Regions from separate parts of the Mesorhizobium sp. A623 genome, predicted to be linked through region 3. Evidence: predicted binding sites of a transcription regulator. Region 3 holds the regulator's gene; each other region holds the start of a gene.
The links. The regulator LexA, encoded in region 3, represses DNA repair genes until DNA is damaged. The targets are predictions, from matches to a motif close to TGTTCNNNNTGTGTTCNG.
Positions count from the first base shown of each region.

Region 1: the regulator LexA is predicted to act here: its motif matches at 2,282-2,299, upstream of ssb (single-stranded DNA-binding protein).
Region 2: the regulator LexA is predicted to act here: its motif matches at 1,974-1,991, upstream of ACX3P1_RS14280 (DNA recombination protein RmuC).
Region 4: the regulator LexA is predicted to act here: its motif matches at 1,691-1,708, upstream of recA (recombinase RecA).

Region 1 covers NZ_JBTMXB010000003.1:228,484-233,110, forward strand. The annotation lists gene ACX3P1_RS05030 (GcvT family protein) at 1-1,178, shown strand, start outside; gene ssb (single-stranded DNA-binding protein) at 1,675-2,184, opposite strand; gene ACX3P1_RS05040 (hypothetical protein) at 2,383-2,664, shown strand; gene uvrA (excinuclease ABC subunit UvrA) at 3,369-4,627, shown strand, end outside.
Region 2 covers NZ_JBTMXB010000012.1:31,784-36,410, reverse strand. The annotation lists gene ACX3P1_RS14285 (DUF6481 family protein) at 56-484, opposite strand; gene ACX3P1_RS14280 (DNA recombination protein RmuC) at 685-1,941, opposite strand; gene def (peptide deformylase) at 2,042-2,572, shown strand; gene fmt (methionyl-tRNA formyltransferase) at 2,575-3,510, shown strand; gene ACX3P1_RS14265 (GNAT family N-acetyltransferase) at 3,507-4,013, shown strand; gene truA (tRNA pseudouridine(38-40) synthase TruA) at 4,029-4,627, shown strand, end outside.
Region 3 covers NZ_JBTMXB010000004.1:125,040-129,666, reverse strand. The annotation lists gene trpC (indole-3-glycerol phosphate synthase TrpC) at 1-324, shown strand, start outside; gene moaC (cyclic pyranopterin monophosphate synthase MoaC) at 317-799, shown strand; gene ACX3P1_RS06240 (molybdopterin molybdotransferase MoeA) at 801-2,006, shown strand; gene lexA (transcriptional repressor LexA) at 2,121-2,867, shown strand; gene ACX3P1_RS06230 (ComEC/Rec2 family competence protein) at 2,970-3,977, opposite strand; gene ACX3P1_RS06225 (ComEC/Rec2 family competence protein) at 3,974-4,627, opposite strand, start outside.
Region 4 covers NZ_JBTMXB010000009.1:109,242-113,868, forward strand. The annotation lists gene ACX3P1_RS11745 (pseudouridine-5'-phosphate glycosidase) at 1-581, opposite strand, end outside; gene ACX3P1_RS11750 (carbohydrate kinase family protein) at 606-1,559, opposite strand; gene recA (recombinase RecA) at 1,833-2,933, shown strand; gene alaS (alanine--tRNA ligase) at 3,194-4,627, shown strand, end outside.

The sequences.
Region 1 (4,627 bases), on a different contig from region 3:
TACGCCGCTCACCCCTGCATGAACACCTGAAGGCGCGCGGCGCGGTCTTCGGCGAAACCGCAGGCTGGGAGCGCGCCAACTGGTTCGCAAAGGAAGGTCAGGAACGCGAATACCGCTATTCGTGGAAACGGCAGAACTGGTTCGACAACCAGCGCGAGGAACATCTGGCCGTGCGCAATAATGTCGGCCTGTTCGACATGACCTCCTTCGGCAAGATCAGGATCGAGGGGCGCGACGCGCTCGCCTTCCTGCAGCGCCTTTGCGCCAACGATCTCGATGTCGCACCCGGAAAGATCGTCTACACCCAGATGCTGAATGCGCGGGCCGGCATCGAAAGCGACCTGACCATTTCCCGCCTGTCGCCAACCGCCTTCTTCGCCGTCGTGCCCGGCGCGACGCTGCAGCGCGACCTTGCCTGGTTGCGCAAGCATGTGCGTGACGAATTCGTCGTCATCACCGAGGTGACGGCGTCCGAATCCGTGCTGTGCCTGATGGGGCCGCGCTCGCGCGAGCTGATCCAGAAGGTCAGCCCGAACGATTTTTCCAACGAGAACAACCCTTTCGGCACATTCCAGAATATCGAGATCGGCATGGGACTGGCCCGCGCCCACCGCGTCACTTATGTCGGTGAACTCGGCTGGGAACTCTATGTATCGACCGACCAGACAGCCCACGTCTTCGAGGCGCTGGAGGAAGCCGGGCGCGCCTTCGACCTGAAGCTCTGCGGCCTGCATACGCTGGATTCCTGCCGTATCGAAAAGGCGTTCCGCCATTTCGGACACGATATCACCGACGAGGACCACGTGCTGGAAGCCGGCCTCGGCTTTGCCGTAAAAACCGGCAAGGGCGACTTCATCGGCCGCGACGCCGTGCTGCGCAAGAAGGAAGCCGGCCTAGACCGGCGCATGGTGCAGTTCCGCCTGACCGACCCGGAACCGCTGCTGTTCCACAACGAGGCGCTGCTGCGCGACGGAAAGATCGTCGGCAGTGTCACGTCCGGCAATTACGGCCACCATCTCGGCGGTGCGATCGGCATGGCCTATGTGCCCTGCAAGGGCGAAAGCGAAGCCGATATTCTCGGCTCCAGCTACGAGATCGAAATCGCCGGCGAGCGTTTTGAGGCCGAAGCCTCGCTCAAGCCGATGTATGATCCCAAAAGCGAGCGGGTGCGGGCTTAGTTTTTTCGACTGCCGCCAGCATTTCGGGGAAGACCGGTCTTCAACGACCGGTCTTCCCGCGAATGCATGTCGCCCGAAAGTGGGAACCGGTTTCAGGGCAACGACATGCATCGAAACAAGTGCTTGAAGCGCACCGCATAAATCCATTCAGATGCGACGCGCTGTAGCGCCATTCTTCAAGGAACGGCTTTTCGTGGATCGAGTTTGATGCTTCCGCTCAGCAGTAAGCGCGCAACGAAAAAGGTACTGTTTCCAGTGCCTTCAGTTCATTGACAAAGGCATCTGTTCACCTGGCGTCATCCTCGGCCTTGCGCCGAGGATCTGCCGACACTCCCGTAAGGGCACGGAAAAGGCTCTACAACTTCACGAAAGCAAATCCTCGGCACAAGGCCGACGGGCATGGGTTCGCCAACGGTTTGTCAGCAGCCTGAAGGCACCGTTTCCGTGCCTTTTAGAAGAAAAATCATCCCAGTTTACAACGGCGCGTGACCACCTCTCAAAACGGAATTTCGTCGTCCAGATCCCGCGAGCCGCCACCGCCGCTCCTGCCGCCGCCACGATTGGAATTGTCGCTCGGACCTGACTGGCCGAAATCGGAGCCGCGGCTGCTGTCGCCACCCGAATAGCCACCGACCTGACCACCTTCGCCGCCCTGACCTCGCGAATCGAGCATCTGCAGCTCACCACGGAATTTCTGCAGCACCACTTCCGTCGAGTATCGCTCCACGCCGTCCTTTTCCCACTTGCGCGTCTGCAGGGCGCCCTCAAGGTACACTTTCATGCCCTTCTTCAGATACTGCTCGGCGACCTTGGCCAGATTGTCGTTGAAAATGACGACCTGGTGCCACTCGGTCTTTTCCTTGCGCTCACCGGAATTCTTGTCGCGCCAGCTTTCCGACGTCGCGATGCGCAGATTGACGACCGCGTCGCCGGAATTCAGCCGGCGAATCTCCGGGTCCGCGCCCAGATTTCCCACTAAAATGACCTTGTTGACGCTACCCGCCATAAACCTTCTCCGCGCTCATCCGAAACCAACTTCACCGCACCTTACAGGCTGGCGGATAACTGCGCCGCCCCTGACACTTCTTTTCCCACAAGGTTTTTGTTCTCTATATGTTCTATATCGACGCGCCTTTCATGTCAAGCTTGGGATCGGAATGCGTCCCGCCTAGCCGTTTCCGCGCTGGCCCTGTATGATCGCCAGATGTTCCAGAACCGCTTCTCCTTATATCTGGCCACCTTGGCCTGCGCTGCCGTCGCCGCCCCTCTGGCGTTTGCCGGAGGCGCGCCCCAAACCCCGGCAAAAAGCGCGCTTCCCGGCGTTGGTGGCGACTACAGCATCGTCAGACCCCTTCCTGCCGAACCGGATGGTCAAGACCGCAACGCCTCGCCCAACCAGTTCAAGATCGGCGATATGGACGTTCGAATAGGCGGCAGCATTACTGTGGATATCGGGGCCGGTTCGCTATCGTCCCCGCGTCATTAAGGCGCTTGCAACCGACCGGCGCAACACGCCGTCTTAAGCCGACAGCGTCCACGCACGGCAGCCCCATGCAAATCGGCCCCGCCGCTGCTTTCACAGAACGGCCGGGGCCTTTGTGACGTCTAGCCACTTTCGCCGGGAGGGTTTTACCGGCTTTGTAATTCGGATGCTTCGCGGCGTCAGCCGTCGATCCGACTGCAGTCTCTGATTTTCGGGGGTTCGGCAAATTGCACGAAGGCCAAGGAACGTCAGCCTGTCAGCAATATTTGCCGCGGCTCCGGCATCAGCGGAGCCTGTTGGGACTATCCGGTGGAGTCATGCCTCGCTCCTTCTGTCCGTTCAACACAGTCGCTAGAAGCACACATCCGCCAATCTGCGGCGCCTCGCAGAGGGCCCTTCTTCCCAGGCCACGCAACGGCAACATGCTTCCTTGACGCCCAGATCGTGCTCTCCTCTCCCGTTAGCGTCAACCCTTGAATGCCCGAAATGGAAAAAGTGATCGCAAGCGGAACTGAAAGGCGGGCTCCTGCCAGATTTGTCAGGAACCTGTTCAGTCTTTGTTCTTTATGCTTGCCCGCCGGCCCGAAAGACGCTTAAACGCGGGTGGCAAGTTCTGCGCCTCTCGACGCGGCGGCGAATATACCTACATGAGGGGATGGCGGCAGCCCGCCGATCCATGAATTCCAGACCTGAGGCGGCGACCGGCGATGGCCGACCATAAATATCTGTCCATTCGCGGGGCGCGCGAACACAATCTGAAGAACATCGACATCGACCTGCCGCGTGACTCTCTGATTGTCATGACCGGCGTGTCGGGGTCCGGCAAATCGTCGCTCGCTTTCGATACGATCTATGCGGAAGGCCAGCGGCGCTATGTCGAGAGCCTGTCTGCCTATGCGCGCCAGTTTCTGGAGATGATGCAGAAGCCGGATGTCGACCAGATCGACGGCCTGTCGCCCGCCATCTCCATCGAGCAGAAGACCACCTCGAAAAACCCGCGCTCGACGGTCGGCACCGTCACCGAAATCTACGACTACATGCGCCTGCTGTTCGCGCGCGTCGGCGTCCCCTATTCGCCGGCCACCGGCCTGCCGATCGAGAGCCAGACGGTTTCGCAGATGGTCGATCGCGTACTCGCGGTGGAGGAAGGCACGCGGCTGTTCATCCTCGCGCCCATCGTGCGCGGCCGCAAAGGCGAGTATCGCAAGGAGTTGCTGGAGCTTCAGAAGAAGGGCTTTCAGCGCGTCAAGGTCGACGGCGTCTTCTATGAAATCGCCGACGTGCCGGCGCTGGACAAGAAATACAAGCACGATCTCGACGTGGTGGTCGACCGCATCGTCGTGCGTGGCGATCTCGCGACGCGGCTGGCCGATTCCATCGAAACGGCGCTGAAATTGGCAGAGGGACTGTGTGTCGCGGAATTTGCCGACAAGCCGCTCGATGCCAGCCAGACCGGCGAGGATTCGGTCAACAAATCGAAGAACGAGACGCATGAGCGCATTCTGTTTTCCGAAAAATTCGCCTGCCCGGTATCCGGGTTCACCATCCCGGAGATCGAGCCGCGGCTGTTCTCCTTCAACAACCCATTCGGTGCCTGCCCGACCTGCGACGGTCTGGGTAGCCAGCGCGCCGTCGATGCGAACCTGATAGTGCCCGACGACAATGTCTCGCTGCGCGCCGGCGCCGTCAGTCCATGGGCGAAATCGACTTCGCCCTATTACGCGCAGACGCTGGAGGCGCTCGGCAAGGTCTATGGCTTCAAACTGGCCGACAAATTCAAGGACCTCGACGACGAGGCCAAGCACGCCGTCCTGCATGGCACCGGCGCGGTCGAGATTCCGTTCCAGTATGATGACGGCCTGCGTTCCTACAAGACGACCAAGACGTTCGAGGGTGTGATCCCCAACCTCGAACGGCGTTGGAAAGAAACCGAATCCGCCTGGATGCGCGAGGAGATCGAGCGCTT
Region 2 (4,627 bases), on a different contig from region 3:
CCGCGAGGGCATGCCGGTTTTTCAATTTGGATGCTTACGGCCGGAGCCGGATGCGTCAGCGCGCCGTAAAGCCTGGAGGCGTCCGCCCGCCACGCTGCTTGCGCGCTGCGTAGCGTGCATCGCGCTTGGCCTTGCGTTCCGCGTCGTCCGACAGGAGGCGAGCGATACGCTCGGTCTCTTCTGCCTCGCGAAGCTTGGCTTCGGCCTGCGCTTCTTCTTCCGCAGCGATCCGCGCCGTTTCCGCCGCAGCCTCGCGTTCGGCTTTCTCTGCCGCCTCGCGTGCCAGTTTTTCCTGCTTCAGCCTTGCCTTTTCGGCTTCGCGTATCGTGCGGGCTTCCAAAATGGCCTTGCGTTCCGCCTGCCGCGCCAGCACTGCGGGATCATCCGCCGCCGGTTTTGCCTTGAAGCGCTCCAGAAGCGCCTTTTTTGCCTCGTTTGCAGCATTACGCCGCTCGAAAACGTCTTTTTCCCTATAGATAGCCAAGTCCACTTCCTTGAAGTCAATTCGCGTCGCTTACATACGCGCGGAATGCGAGAATTCAAGCGACAATACCGCATAACTGGCATGAAATTCCGGGGTGTTGCCGTGAAAATACACCCTTTTTCGGGTTGAATCGGGCGCGGAACGGCCAGACTCGCACATTCGGGCACCCCTTGGGCGGCCGCACTTGATCCTTGGACGGGTCAGTCTTCGCCCTCGACCACTCTCAGGCGAAGCTGCCCGGTCTTCGAATCGGCGGCCCGCATGGCCGGCTTGGGCGGCGGCGCGTCGGTATCCTCCTTCGCGTCATCGGGCGGAGTGCCGAATTCCAGCGCCTCGATCTTCTGGCCGCGCTTCGTAACCTTCGACGTCGAGACCAGAATGTCCTCGATATCCCTGGCGGACTGGCCGAAATGCGTTTGCAGCTTGCGCACGCGCTCGTCGACGCGCGCCACATCCTCCATCAGCCGGATTACCTCGCCCTGGATCAGATGCGCCTGTTCGCGCATCCGCGCATCCTTGAGGATCGCCTGGATGACCTGGATCGACAGCATCAGCAGCGAGGGCGAGACGATGACGATGCGGGCACGGTGCGCCTTGTGGACGATGGCCTCGAAATTCTCGTGGATCTCGGCAAAGACCGATTCCGAGGGTACGAACATGAAGGCCGTGTCCTGCGTCTCGCCCTGGATCAGGTATTTTTCCGAAATATCGCGAACATGCACTTCGATGTCGCGCCGGAACGCCTGCGCCGCGACCTTCTGCAGGTCCGGACCGTCGGCCGCGCGAATGGCGTTCCACGCTTCCAGCGGAAATTTCGCGTCGATGGCGAGCGCCGGCGCGCCGTTCGGCATTTTTATCAGGCAATCGGGCCGGCTGCCGTTGGACAGCGTCGCCTGGAACTCGAACGACCCCATCGGCAGGCCGTCGGCGACGATCGCCTCCATGCGCGATTGTCCGAACGCGCCGCGCGTCTGCTTGTTGGACAGGATCGCCTGCAACTGCACCACCTGGCCGGCCAGCGACTGGATGTTGTTTTGCGCGGTATCGATGACGGCAAGCCGCTCCTGCAACCGGGCAAGGCTCTCATGGGTGGATTTCGTCTGTTCGGTCATCGTTTGGCCGAGCCGCCCGGTCATGGCGTCCAGACGTTGCCCGATGGATTGTGTCAGTTCGGCCTGGCGTGCGCCAAATACGTCGGCGATGGCCCCCATGCGCCCCTGCATCTCGGCCTGGGATTGCAGGATGCCGGCCATGCGGGCTTCCGCGTCGCGGGCGTGCTCGGCAGCCTCAGCGGCCGCAGCCGCACGCGCCTTGGCCGAGCGCCACAGGGCGATCACAAGCGCCGCAAGTAGAAGAAAAAATACGACGCCGCCAAAAACCAGCATCTGGCCAAGCGTAATCGTCGTCGCGCCGAGCCGGATTATCGGTTCGGAAAAGGCAGCACTTGTCTCATTCATGGGGACAGCATAGCCGATTCGACCGATCGCGTCAGATCAAAACGTGAACAATAAGCTTGCGGGCGTTGACGCTGTTTGTGTGAGGTCTTAGGTGAGGCGAATGTCGATAAAGCCGCTCATCATCCTGCCCGATCCGGTCCTGCGTCAGGTTTCCAAACCCGTCGAACGGGTCGACGCGCCGTTGCGCAAACTGGCCGACGATATGCTGGAGACGATGTACGACGCGCCGGGCATCGGCCTTGCGGCAATCCAGGTGGGCGAGCCGCTGCGCGTGCTGGTCATCGACCTCGCCAAGGAAGGCGACGACCCCGCGCCGCACGTCTTCATCAACCCCGAAATTCTGGCTCGCACCGACGACCGCTCGGTCTACGAAGAGGGTTGTTTGTCGATCCCGGATTATTACGCCGAGGTCGAGCGCCCGGCGTCGGTGCGGGTGAAATATCTCGACCGCAGTGGCGCCAGCCAGGAGATCGAGGCGGAAGGCTTGATGGCGACCTGCCTGCAGCATGAGATCGACCACCTCGACGGCGTCCTGTTCATCGACCATATTTCCAAGCTCAAGCGCGATATTGTCATCCGCCGGTTCAAGAAGATCGCCAAGGAACAGCAACCGGGCAAGCTGAGGGCATAAAAATGCCGCTCCGCATCGTCTTCATGGGCACGCCGGATTTCTCCGTGCCGACGCTCCGTGCGCTGGCGCAGGCCGGGCATGAGATCGTCGCCGTCTATACGCAGCCGCCGCGCGCAGCGGGCCGCCGCGGGCTGGAATTGAAGCCGTCGCCCATCCAGCGCGAAGCCGAGCGGTTGGGGCTGGAGGTGCGAACGCCGACATCGCTGAAGGCCGAGGCCGAGCAGGCGGCTTTTCATGCCTTGAATGCCGACCTTGGCGTGGTCGTCGCCTACGGGCTGCTCTTGCCGCAGGCAATCCTCGATGCGCCGCGCCTTGGTTGCCTCAATGGGCATGCCTCGCTTTTGCCGCGCTGGCGCGGTGCCGCCCCCATCCAGCGCGCCATCATGGCTGGCGACACGGAAACCGGCATGATGGTAATGAAGATGGAGGCCGGCCTGGATACCGGACCGGTGGCGATGGTCGACAAGGTCGCGATCGGCCCGGACATGACCGCCAGCGCGCTGCACGACGCCTTGATGGATCGCGCCGCAGGGTTGATGGCCGAGGCGGTGGCGCGGCTGGAAGCGGGCGAACTCGGCTTTGCGCCTCAAGCGGCCGAAGGGGTGACCTACGCCAGAAAGATCGATAAAGCGGAAACCCGCGTCAATTGGACGCTTCCGGCCGATGAGGTCCACAACCATATTCGCGGCCTGTCGCAATTTCCCGGCGCGTGGTGCGAAGTGGAAATCGGCGGCCGCATGGAGCGGCTGAAATTGCTGCGTTCGGGGCTTGCCGAAGGCACTGGCGAGCCGGGGTGCCTGCTGGACGATCAGTTGACTGTCGCCTGTGGCATAGGTTCCGTCCGGCTGGTCGAAGTGCAACGGGCAGGAAGCCGGGCCGTTGCCGCATCGGAGTTCCGGCGCGGCACACGAATGGAAAAAGGAATGAAATTGTCATGAGCATGATGTCGATACGGGCGGCAACGCCGCGCGACCGCGACCAGATCCGGCTCGTCGAGGAAAACGCGTTCGGCCAGCAGGCGGAAGCCGGACTGGTCGATGCCCTGATCTCCAGCGGCGACGCCGTCGTCGAACTGGTCGCGGAAGAAGACGGCCAGGTCGTCGGCCACATCCTGTTTTCGCGGCTGTTCGTACAGAATGGCGGCAAGAAGTTTGCCGCCGTGGCGCTTGCGCCGCTGGCGGTCGATCACTCGTTCCACGGCACCGGCATCGGCGGCGCGCTGGTCCGCGAGGCGCATATCCGGCTGAAAGCCGCCGGCGAGCAGCTTTCCATCGTGCTGGGCGATCCGGCCTATTACGGCCGCTTCGGCTATTCCCATGCACGCGCGGCAGCGTTCGAGAGCCCGTATCAGGGGCCGGCATTGCAGGCGCTGGCATGGGGCGAAGCGCCGGAAATCGGCCTGCTCGTCTATGCCACGGCCTTCGAATCGCTGGCCGCCTGATCCTGTTGCCGGGGGATGCCGCGCTTTCGCCTCGACATCGAATATGACGGCGCGGCCTATGCCGGCTGGCAGCGGCAGGCCGACCAGCCCTCGGTACAGCAGGCGATAGAGACCGCGATCCTGAAATTCAGCGGTGACGCCATCGCGTTGCGCGGCGCTGGCCGCACCGATGCCGGCGTCCATGCCACCGGGCAGGTGGCGCATGCCGACCTGACGAAAGACTGGACCGGCGACAAGGTGCGCGATGCCGTCAACGCGCATTTGCAGATGGCAGGCGAACGGGTTTCCATCCTGAAGGCTACCCCGGTTTCCGATGAATTCGACGCCCGCTTTTCGGCGCTTGGCCGTCATTACTTTTACCGCATCCTCAATCGGCGCGCGCCAGCAGCGCTCGAAATGGGCAAGGTGTGGTGGGTGCCGAAGCCGCTCGACGCGGCTGCCATGCACGAGGCCGCCAAAGTGCTGCTCGGGCGGCATGATTTCACCACCTTCCGCTCGACCCAATGCCAGGCCAAAAGCCCGGTTCGGACGCTGGAGCGTCTGGAAGTTACGCGCAGCGGCGATGTCATCGAAATTCGCGCATCGGCGCGCTCGTTCCTGCACAACCAGGTGCG
Region 3 (4,627 bases):
ATGGACGCGCTGATCGAGGTGCATGACGAGGCCGAACTGGAACGCGCGCTAAAGCTCGAATCGCGGCTGATCGGCATCAACAACCGCAATCTGCGCACGTTCGAAACCAGCCTGGACGTGTCCGAGCGGCTGGCCTCGATGGTCCCAGTGGGCCGGCTTCTGGTCAGCGAGAGCGGTATTTTTTCGCACGAAGACTGCAAGCGGCTGGAAAAGAGCCATATCGGCACGTTCCTGATTGGCGAAAGCCTGATGCGGCAGGAAGATGTGGCGCAGGCGACACGGCTGCTGCTGACCGGGGCGGCCACCGCCGCGGAACATGTCTAGCCGCCTCACCCATCTCGGTGCGCAGGGCGAGGCGCATATGGTCGATGTCGGCGACAAGGCCGAGACTACCCGCACGGCGATTGCCGAGGGGTTCGTGACCATGCTGCCCGAAACGCTGGCGATGATCCTCGCCGGCAACGCCAAGAAGGGCGACGTGCTCGGCACCGCGCGCATTGCCGGCATCATGGCCGCCAAGAAGACGCACGAACTAATCCCGCTCTGCCATCCGCTGCTTTTGACCAAAGTGTCGGTCGACATCGAACCGGATCATGCTTTGCCCGGCCTTAAAATTACCGCGCTGGCCCGCGTCACCGCCAAGACCGGCGTCGAGATGGAGGCGCTGACCGCCGCTTCCGTCGCCTGCCTGACCATCTACGACATGGCCAAGGCGGTCGACCGCGCCATGGTGATTTCCGGCATCCGGCTGGTGGAAAAGATTGGCGGCAAATCCGGTCACTATCAAGCGGAAGCGTGAAATGGCGCTGATCCCGGTTTCCGAAGCGCTTGAACGCCTGTTGGCCGGCGCAGAGCCGCTGGCCGGCGAAAGTGTCCCCCTGCTCGAGGCGATGGACCGCGTGCTGGCCGAGCCGATCGTGGCGCTGCGCACCCAGCCGCCCTTCGACGCATCCGCCATGGACGGCTATGCGGTGCGTTTCGCCGATATCGCCACCCTGCCCGCACGGCTGTCGGTGATCGGCACGGCGCCGGCCGGTCGCAGCTTTGCCGGCAGCGTTAACGCGGGCCAGGCCGTGCGCATCTTCACTGGCGCGCCGCTACCCGAAGGCGCAGACACCATCGTCATCCAGGAAAACGTCCACGATCTGGGCAACGCGACCGTCGAGGTGCTGGAGCCGACGGACAAGGGCCGCAACATCCGCCGCGCCGGCCTCGATTTCGTTACCGGTGACGTTCTTCTGGAGGCCGGCCGCCTGCTCGATCCGGCGGCCCTTTCGCTCGCGGCCTCCGCCAATCATCCAAGCGTGAGCGTGGTGCGGAGGCCGCTGGTCGCCATCATCGCCACCGGCGACGAATTGCGCGCACCGGGCAGCGTGCTCGGCCCCGGCCAGATCATCTCGTCCAACGCCTACGGGGTCGCTGCAACCGCACATTCGGTCGGCGCGCGCGCGCTCGATCTCGGCATTGCGGCGGACCGCAGGGAGGCCATCGCCGCGCTGGTGCGGCAGGCCGTGGCAGCCGGTGCCGATGTCATCGTCACGCTGGGGGGGGCTTCCGTCGGCGACCACGATCTCGTCCACGACGTGCTTGCCGAGGAGGGCATGGTGCTGGACTTCTGGAAGGTGGCGATGCGCCCCGGCAAGCCGCTGATGTCGGGTCGGCTGGACAATGTCCGCTGCATCGGCCTGCCCGGCAACCCAGTCGCCAGCCTGGTGTGCTCTCAGCTTTTCCTCAAGCCGCTGCTTGCGCGCCTTGGCGGCCGCGCCTACCGCCCCGACCTGCGCGAGGCGCTTCTCGGCGCACCCATGCCGGCCAACGATCTGCGCCAGGACTATGTTCGCGCGGCGGTGCGCGACGATACAGGCGCGCTGGTGGCGACGCCGTTCGGTGTTCAGGATTCGTCGATGCTGCGAAGAATGACTGAAGCGGGCGGCCTGATCGTGCGCGAACCCTTTGCGCCTGCCGCGCAGGCCGGCGACGCCTGCCGCGTGCTGATGTTACGCTGAACAAATCGTCAACACATTCATTAAACTTTAAATGGTTGCGGAACACAACTGGAACAGATACTGTTTGTTCTGGTTTTGTTTTTCCGATTCCATATCGGACCGCCGGGGGCCGCCATGCTGACGCGCAAGCAACACGAACTGCTTCTCTTCATCAACGAAAGGCTGAAGGAGAGCGGCGTTCCGCCCTCCTTCGACGAGATGAAGGATGCGCTCGATCTTGCCTCGAAGTCGGGGATTCATCGCCTGATTACCGCACTGGAGGAACGCGGCTTCATCCGGCGGCTTCCCAACCGCGCACGTGCTCTCGAAGTCTTGCGCATGCCGGAATCGCTGACGCCCAGTTTCAACGGGGCGCGCAAATTTTCGCCCAGCGTCATTCAGGGCGGCCAGGGTCAGAATGGTTCGGGCCAGGGCAATTCGGGCGGGCAAGGCAAGAACTCTCGGCTGCAGAGCGCGGGCAATGACGACGATGTCGCCGCCAATGTCTCGATCCCGGTCATGGGACGCATCGCCGCCGGCGTGCCGATCGACGCCATCCAGCACAAGACGCATTCGATCTCGGTTCCGCCGGACATGATCATGGGCGGTGAGCACTACGCGCTGGAGGTGAAGGGCGATTCGATGATCGAGGCCGGCATCTTCGACGGCGATACGGTCATCATCCGCAATGCCAACACCGCCAATCCCGGCGAAATTATCGTCGCCCTCGTCGATGAGGAAGAAGCCACGTTGAAGCGGTTTCGCCGCAAGGGCGCGTCCATCGCGCTTGAAGCCGCCAATCCCGCCTACGAAACGCGCATCTTCGGACCTGACAGGGTCAAGGTGCAGGGCAAACTGGTCGGGTTGATCCGACGTTACTGAGTCGACGGCCTTCCTGAACTGGCATGGCAAATGCTACTCGGCCGTCGTGTTCAAAACGCTGACTTAATCCAGCAAGATCGCTCGACAGCCGCCGCGTTGGGCTCAATCGTCGCCCGCTGTGGTGACACCGGTCGTTTTGGTTCTTGTCCGAACCACCTTTTTATAAGGCGGCAAGCCGCGGGCCTCGCGTGAAAACTTCCGCTGCGTGTGCCAGGGCCGATAGTGTTCTTCGACGGCGAAACGGATTTCCGCCGGTACTGCTGCCGATTGCCGGTTGAAGAATATCTCGACGCTGCCGGAGCGAGCCAGTTGGCGCTTGGTGATCACCGTGACCAGCGGATCGCGGCATGGGTCGGAGGCGGTCGCGTCGTCGATGATGATCACGCTCGCGAAGGCGCAGGCGGGTCTGGCCGCCTTGGCGTCCTGCGCATGGGCAACCAGCGCGCCGGCCTCGTGACGGGCGACACACAGGCCTTGCGCGCACAGGAACGGCGTTCCCGGCGGTAGTTCCATGCTGTCGGCAAGGTCGAACTCGAGGGTTTTGGCCCCTGAGGTTTTAACCTTGACCATCTCCGGCTTAATGACGGTTTCGGCATTGAGCGCGCGGCGCCAATTGTCGATGGTGAACGCGTTGGGTCGAGGTCGGTTGACCGCCAGTTCGCTTCCGCCGATCGACACGGCGACAAGCCGAGCGTCCTCCGACACCAGCACGTCCGGCGTCTTCACCATGGGCACCGCCAGCAGACCGGCAATCGCCAGGGGTAGTGCGGCAAGCCGTAGCCAGGTGGTCGCCATCGTGGCAAAGACCAGCGCGCCGGTGATGAACAGCACCGACTGGACGGAAACGAGGCCGACCGCGTCGATGGGCGAGCGCGCCGCGATCCAGTCGGATATGACGATCATCGCGGCCAGCCCCCTGCCCATGACATAGAGGAAGGGGCCATCCGCGCCGAACGGCATGGCCAGCGCGGCAAGCACGGCAAACGGCATGACGATGACCGAGACGATGGGCATCACCGCCAGATTGGCAAACAGGCTGAGCGGCGCGACGCGCTGGAAATGCCACATGGCATAAAGCGTCGTAGCGCCTCCGGCGATGATGGACGTCATCGCGAGACCGCCCATTCCCGCCAGGAATTTGCGTGACAGAAGCCTGCGACAGAGCGGCGCGCGGGCACCTTGCCGCCTGCCCGCCCCGACCGGTAATCGGACCAGCCGGCATAGGCGCCGACCAGGGCCGCGGTTGCCGCAAACGACATCTGGAAGCTCGGGCCGACGACCTCGTGCGGCGACACCACGATCACCGCAATGGCGGAAATGGCCAGATTGCGCATGGTCAGCGCCGCGCGGTCGAACAGCACGGCCAGCAGCATGACCGCCAGCATGATGAAACTGCGCTCGGCGGCCACCACGACGCCCGAAATGGCAAGATAGGCGGCGATGGAAAAGAGCGCGGCGGCGGCGGCATATTTTTTCACCGGCCGGCGCGAGGAGAAATCGGGAAACAGCGCGAACCCGCCGCGCAGCAGCAGCATGATCGTGCCGGCAACCAGCGCCATGTGCAGGCCAGAAATCGAGATGATGTGGTAAATGCCAGTCTTGCGCATGGCTTCGTTGATGGCGTCCGGGATGCCGGCGCGCACGCCAACGATCAGCGCGGCGGCGATCTCGCCTTCGGGACCGCCGACGCTTTGCCGAATACGGCCGGCAATGGCTTCGCGCGCGTTTTCGATCGCGGACGCCACCCTTGCCGATACCGG
Region 4 (4,627 bases), on a different contig from region 3:
AACGCCGGCATGACCTCACAGCCATGGCCGATCACCGGCACGCCGCGCGTTTCCAGTACTTCCAGGGTCTTTTCGATGTCCAAAATGGCCTTCGCGCCGGCCGATACGACGATGACGGGCGTGCGCGCCAATTCGTCCAGGTCGGCGGAAATATCAAAACTCTTTTCCGCGCCCTTGTGCACGCCGCCGATGCCTCCGGTGGCGAACACTTTTATACCGGCGATATGCGCGCAGATCATGGTGGCGGCGACCGTGGTTCCGCCGGTGCGCCCCTGCGAGACGGCAAAACCGAGATCGGCGCGCGACAGTTTCATGGCGTCGCCGGTCATGGTCAGCGATTCGCGCTCGCCGTCGGAAAGGCCGATCTTGATGCGCCCGTCCACCACCGCGATGGTCGCCGGCATCGCGCCTTCGTCGACGATGATCTTTTCGACATCGGCCGCCATGGCGCCATTGTCGGGGTAGGGCATGCCGTGGGTGATGATGGTCGATTCCAGCGCCACGACGGGCCGGCCGGTGGCGAGCGCCTCGGCCACGGGCGGATGAATGTCGATGAAGGGGCGGGCGGCTTCCGGGATCATGACGGGCTCCATTTCCTCGCTTTTTTATGCCACCACACGCGCCTCGGGCACAAGGGCGAGCGCTTCGCCAAAGGCGGTTGCGGTCAAGTCCGGTACGGCATTGTTGCTTTCGATGGCAAGGATCGCCGCTGCCACGCCTTCGCGCAGGGCGCAGTGCAGCGTCAGCCCCCGCAGCAACGCCGCCACCGTCGCGCCGGCCAGCGCATCGCCGGCCCCGGTGACGTCGGCGACATGGCGCGGCGCGGGTGGCGCGATGGTGAAGATATCCTCTTCGTCAAAAGCCAGCACCGGTGCGTTTCCAGACGTGATCACGCCGGCCTTGAGTCCAGTCCTGCGCAAGCCCGCAACGACGGCTTCTTCATCCGCATTCCGATCCAACCCGGTGAGGGCGACGGTTTCGCGCCGGTTCATGAACAAGAGCGACAGTCGGTCCATCACCGGCCTGAACCGCATCACCTTGGCCGGTGAAATGGCGATGGCGAACAGGGGCTTGCCCTGCGCAAGGTCCGCCAGCCGTTCCAAAGCCGCCGCCGGCAGATTGGCGTCGCACAGCACGGCGTCGGTAGCGTCGATCGCTTCGCGCACCTTGGCCCGCTTCATCTGTTTCGGAAACGCCAGTTCATAAAGCTCCATGTCGGCAAATCCGGCGATCAACTCGCCGTCGCGGTCGATGAGCGCGGTGTAGCTTGGCGTCGAGCGGTCGAGAAACACCGCCGAAATATCCGTGATGCCGGCCTCGGCAATCGCCTGCGCTACGCTGTCGGCCCCGGAATCGCCCCCGCGCACGGACAGCAGCGAGGCTAAAACGCCGCGCTGCACCGCATTGCGCAACGCGTTGAAGACGCCGCCGCCGACATCGTCACGCATCCTGCCGGGGTTGGAGGCGGCCGGCACGTATGGGCCGGAGACTTGGCCGCGCCGGTCGATATGCGCACCGCCTATCGCCAGGATGTGAAAGGATTTAGAGGAACCGGCCACGCAATTTCCATTTTCAAATTCGCATCCAAGGCTAGACTGCCTGGGCTGGCCGGGCAATCCGCCAAGGCGATTCGCAACGTCACGCTACCGCCCGGCAACCGCCCGTTGGGATGCATTCTATATGGTCATTGGGAAACAAAAATAGAACAAACTGGAATAATGCAATGTTTACAGTTGGTTGACCTCTCTTGTCAAAAGAGAACAAAGAGAGTACATACATGGCAGGTTCACGGCGTTGTCGGGCCTTCATTGACGACCAAGGGGTGATGTATCATGGCTCAGAATTCTTTGCGGCTGGTAGAGGACAAAGCGGTGGATAAATCTAAGGCTCTGGACGCGGCGCTGTCGCAGATCGAACGCGCGTTCGGCAAGGGCTCGATCATGCGGCTGGGCGCAAACGAGCAGGTAGTCGAGATCGAAACGGTGCCGACAGGCTCGCTCGGCCTCGACATCGCGCTAGGCGTCGGCGGTCTGCCGCGCGGCCGCATTGTTGAAATTTACGGCCCGGAAAGCTCGGGCAAGACCACGCTGGCGCTGCACACGGTGGCCGAAGCCCAGAAAAAGGGCGGTATCTGCGCCTTTGTCGACGCCGAACATGCGCTTGATCCGGTCTATGCCCGCAAGCTTGGCGTCGATCTTGAAAACCTGCTGATTTCGCAGCCCGATACGGGCGAGCAGGCGCTGGAGATCTGCGACACGCTGGTGCGTTCGGGCGCCATCGACGTGCTGGTGATCGATTCGGTGGCGGCGCTGACGCCGCGCGCCGAGATCGAGGGCGAGATGGGCGATTCGCTGCCCGGCCTCCAGGCCCGCCTGATGAGCCAGGCGCTGCGCAAGCTGACTGCCTCCATCTCGCGCTCCAACACCATGGTCATCTTCATCAACCAGATCCGCATGAAGATCGGTGTCATGTTCGGCTCGCCCGAAACCACCACCGGCGGCAACGCGCTGAAATTCTATGCCTCGGTGCGCCTCGATATCCGTCGCATCGGCTCGGTCAAGGACCGCGACGAGGTCGTCGGCAACCAGACCCGCGTCAAGGTGGTCAAGAACAAGCTGGCGCCGCCCTTCAAGGTGGTGGAATTCGACATCATGTATGGCGAGGGCGTTTCCAAGACCGGCGAGCTTGTCGATCTCGGCGTCAAGGCGGGCATCGTCGAAAAGTCCGGCGCGTGGTTCTCCTACAATTCGCAGCGGCTTGGCCAGGGCCGGGAGAACGCAAAGATTTTCCTGCGCGACAATCCCGATACCGCGCGCGAGGTCGAGTTGGCGATCCGCCAGAATGCCGGCCTGATTGCGGAAAAATTCCTCGAAGACGGTGGTCCCGAAAAGGACGATGGCGAGGATTTCGAGGGCGAAGCCGGCGCGATGTAGCATCCTGCCCGGCGTGCCGCAGGAACGGCGCTCCAGCGTACCACGTTGTGTAAAGTAGTTGAGTGTTTCAAGCCGCCGGCGCCGGGTTCTGACCCCCGACCGGCGGTTTTGGCTTTTCGGCCCCGGGATCGTTGGTTGCGCCGGCGCATCACGGGCTTCGGTTCGCTTCTTGTGTTTCTGGACAGGGTGCGGCGCGCCCGTTAAAAGGCCGGTGTCCATTTCCGCCGACTTGCGGCGATTTTTCGAAAAAGGCGGCATTGATGAGCGGCGTGAACGAAATCCGGTCGGCATTCCTCGACTATTTCCGCGGGCAGGGCCATGAGGTCGTGGCCTCGAGCCCGCTTGTCCCGCGCAACGATCCGACCCTGATGTTCACCAATGCCGGCATGGTGCAGTTCAAGAACGTCTTCACCGGCTTGGAGACGCGGCCCTATTCGCGCGCCACCACCTCGCAGAAATGCGTTCGTGCCGGCGGCAAGCACAACGACCTCGACAATGTCGGCTATACGGCGCGCCACCACACGTTTTTCGAGATGCTCGGCAACTTTTCGTTCGGCGACTATTTCAAGGAACGCGCCATCGAGCTTGCCTGGAACCTGATCACCAAGGAATTTGGCCTCGACCGCAACCGCCTGCTGGTGACGGTTTATCATACCGACGATGCGGCCGCCGGGTTCTGGAAGAAGATCGCCGGGCTGCCCGACGAGAAAATAATCCGCATCGCTACCAGCGACAATTTCTGGGCGATGGGCGATACCGGCCCTTGCGGTCCCTGCTCGGAGATTTTTTTCGACCATGGTGATCACATTCCAGGTGGCCCTCCCGGCAGTCCCGATGAGGACGGCGACCGCTTCATCGAGATCTGGAATCTCGTCTTCATGCAGTTCGAGCAACTGACGAAGACCGAGCGCGTGGAGCTTCCCCGCCCGTCCATCGACACCGGCATGGGGCTGGAGCGTGTCGCCGCCGTCATGCAGGGCGTTCACGACAACTACGACATCGACCTGTTCAAGGCGCTGATCCGTGCCTCGGAAGAGGCGACCGGCGTGAAGGCCGAAGGCGCCAACCGCGCCAGCCACCGCGTCATTGCCGATCATCTGCGCGCGTCCAGCTTTCTCATCGCCGATGGCGTCCTGCCGTCGAACGAAGGGCGCGGTTATGTGCTTCGCCGCATCATGCGCCGCGCCATGCGCCATGCGCAATTGCTGGGGGCTGCCGATCCGCTGATGTGGCGGCTGGTGCCGGCGCTGGTGCGCGAAATGGGCCAGGCCTATCCCGAATTGGTGCGCGGCGAGGCGCTGATTGCCGAGACGCTGAAGCTTGAAGAGAAGCGCTTTCGCAAGACGTTGGCGCGCGGCCTTGGCCTGCTCAACGAGGCGACCGAGGGCATGTCCAGCGGCGGCCGTCTCAACGGCGAGACGGCGTTCAAGCTCTACGACACCTATGGCTTCCCGCTTGATCTCACTCAGGATGCGTTGCGCCAGCGCGGCGTTTCCGTCGACATCGAAGGCTTTGACGCCGCCATGGCGCGCCAGAAGGCCGAGGCGCGGGCGCACTGGTCCGGCTCCGGCGAGGCGGCGACGGAGGCCGTCTGGTTCGGCGCGCGTGAAAAGGCCGGCGCGACCGAATTCCTGGGCTACGCCACCGAGCAGGCCGAAGGCATCGTCGAGGCGCTGGTCAAGGACGGCGCTGTC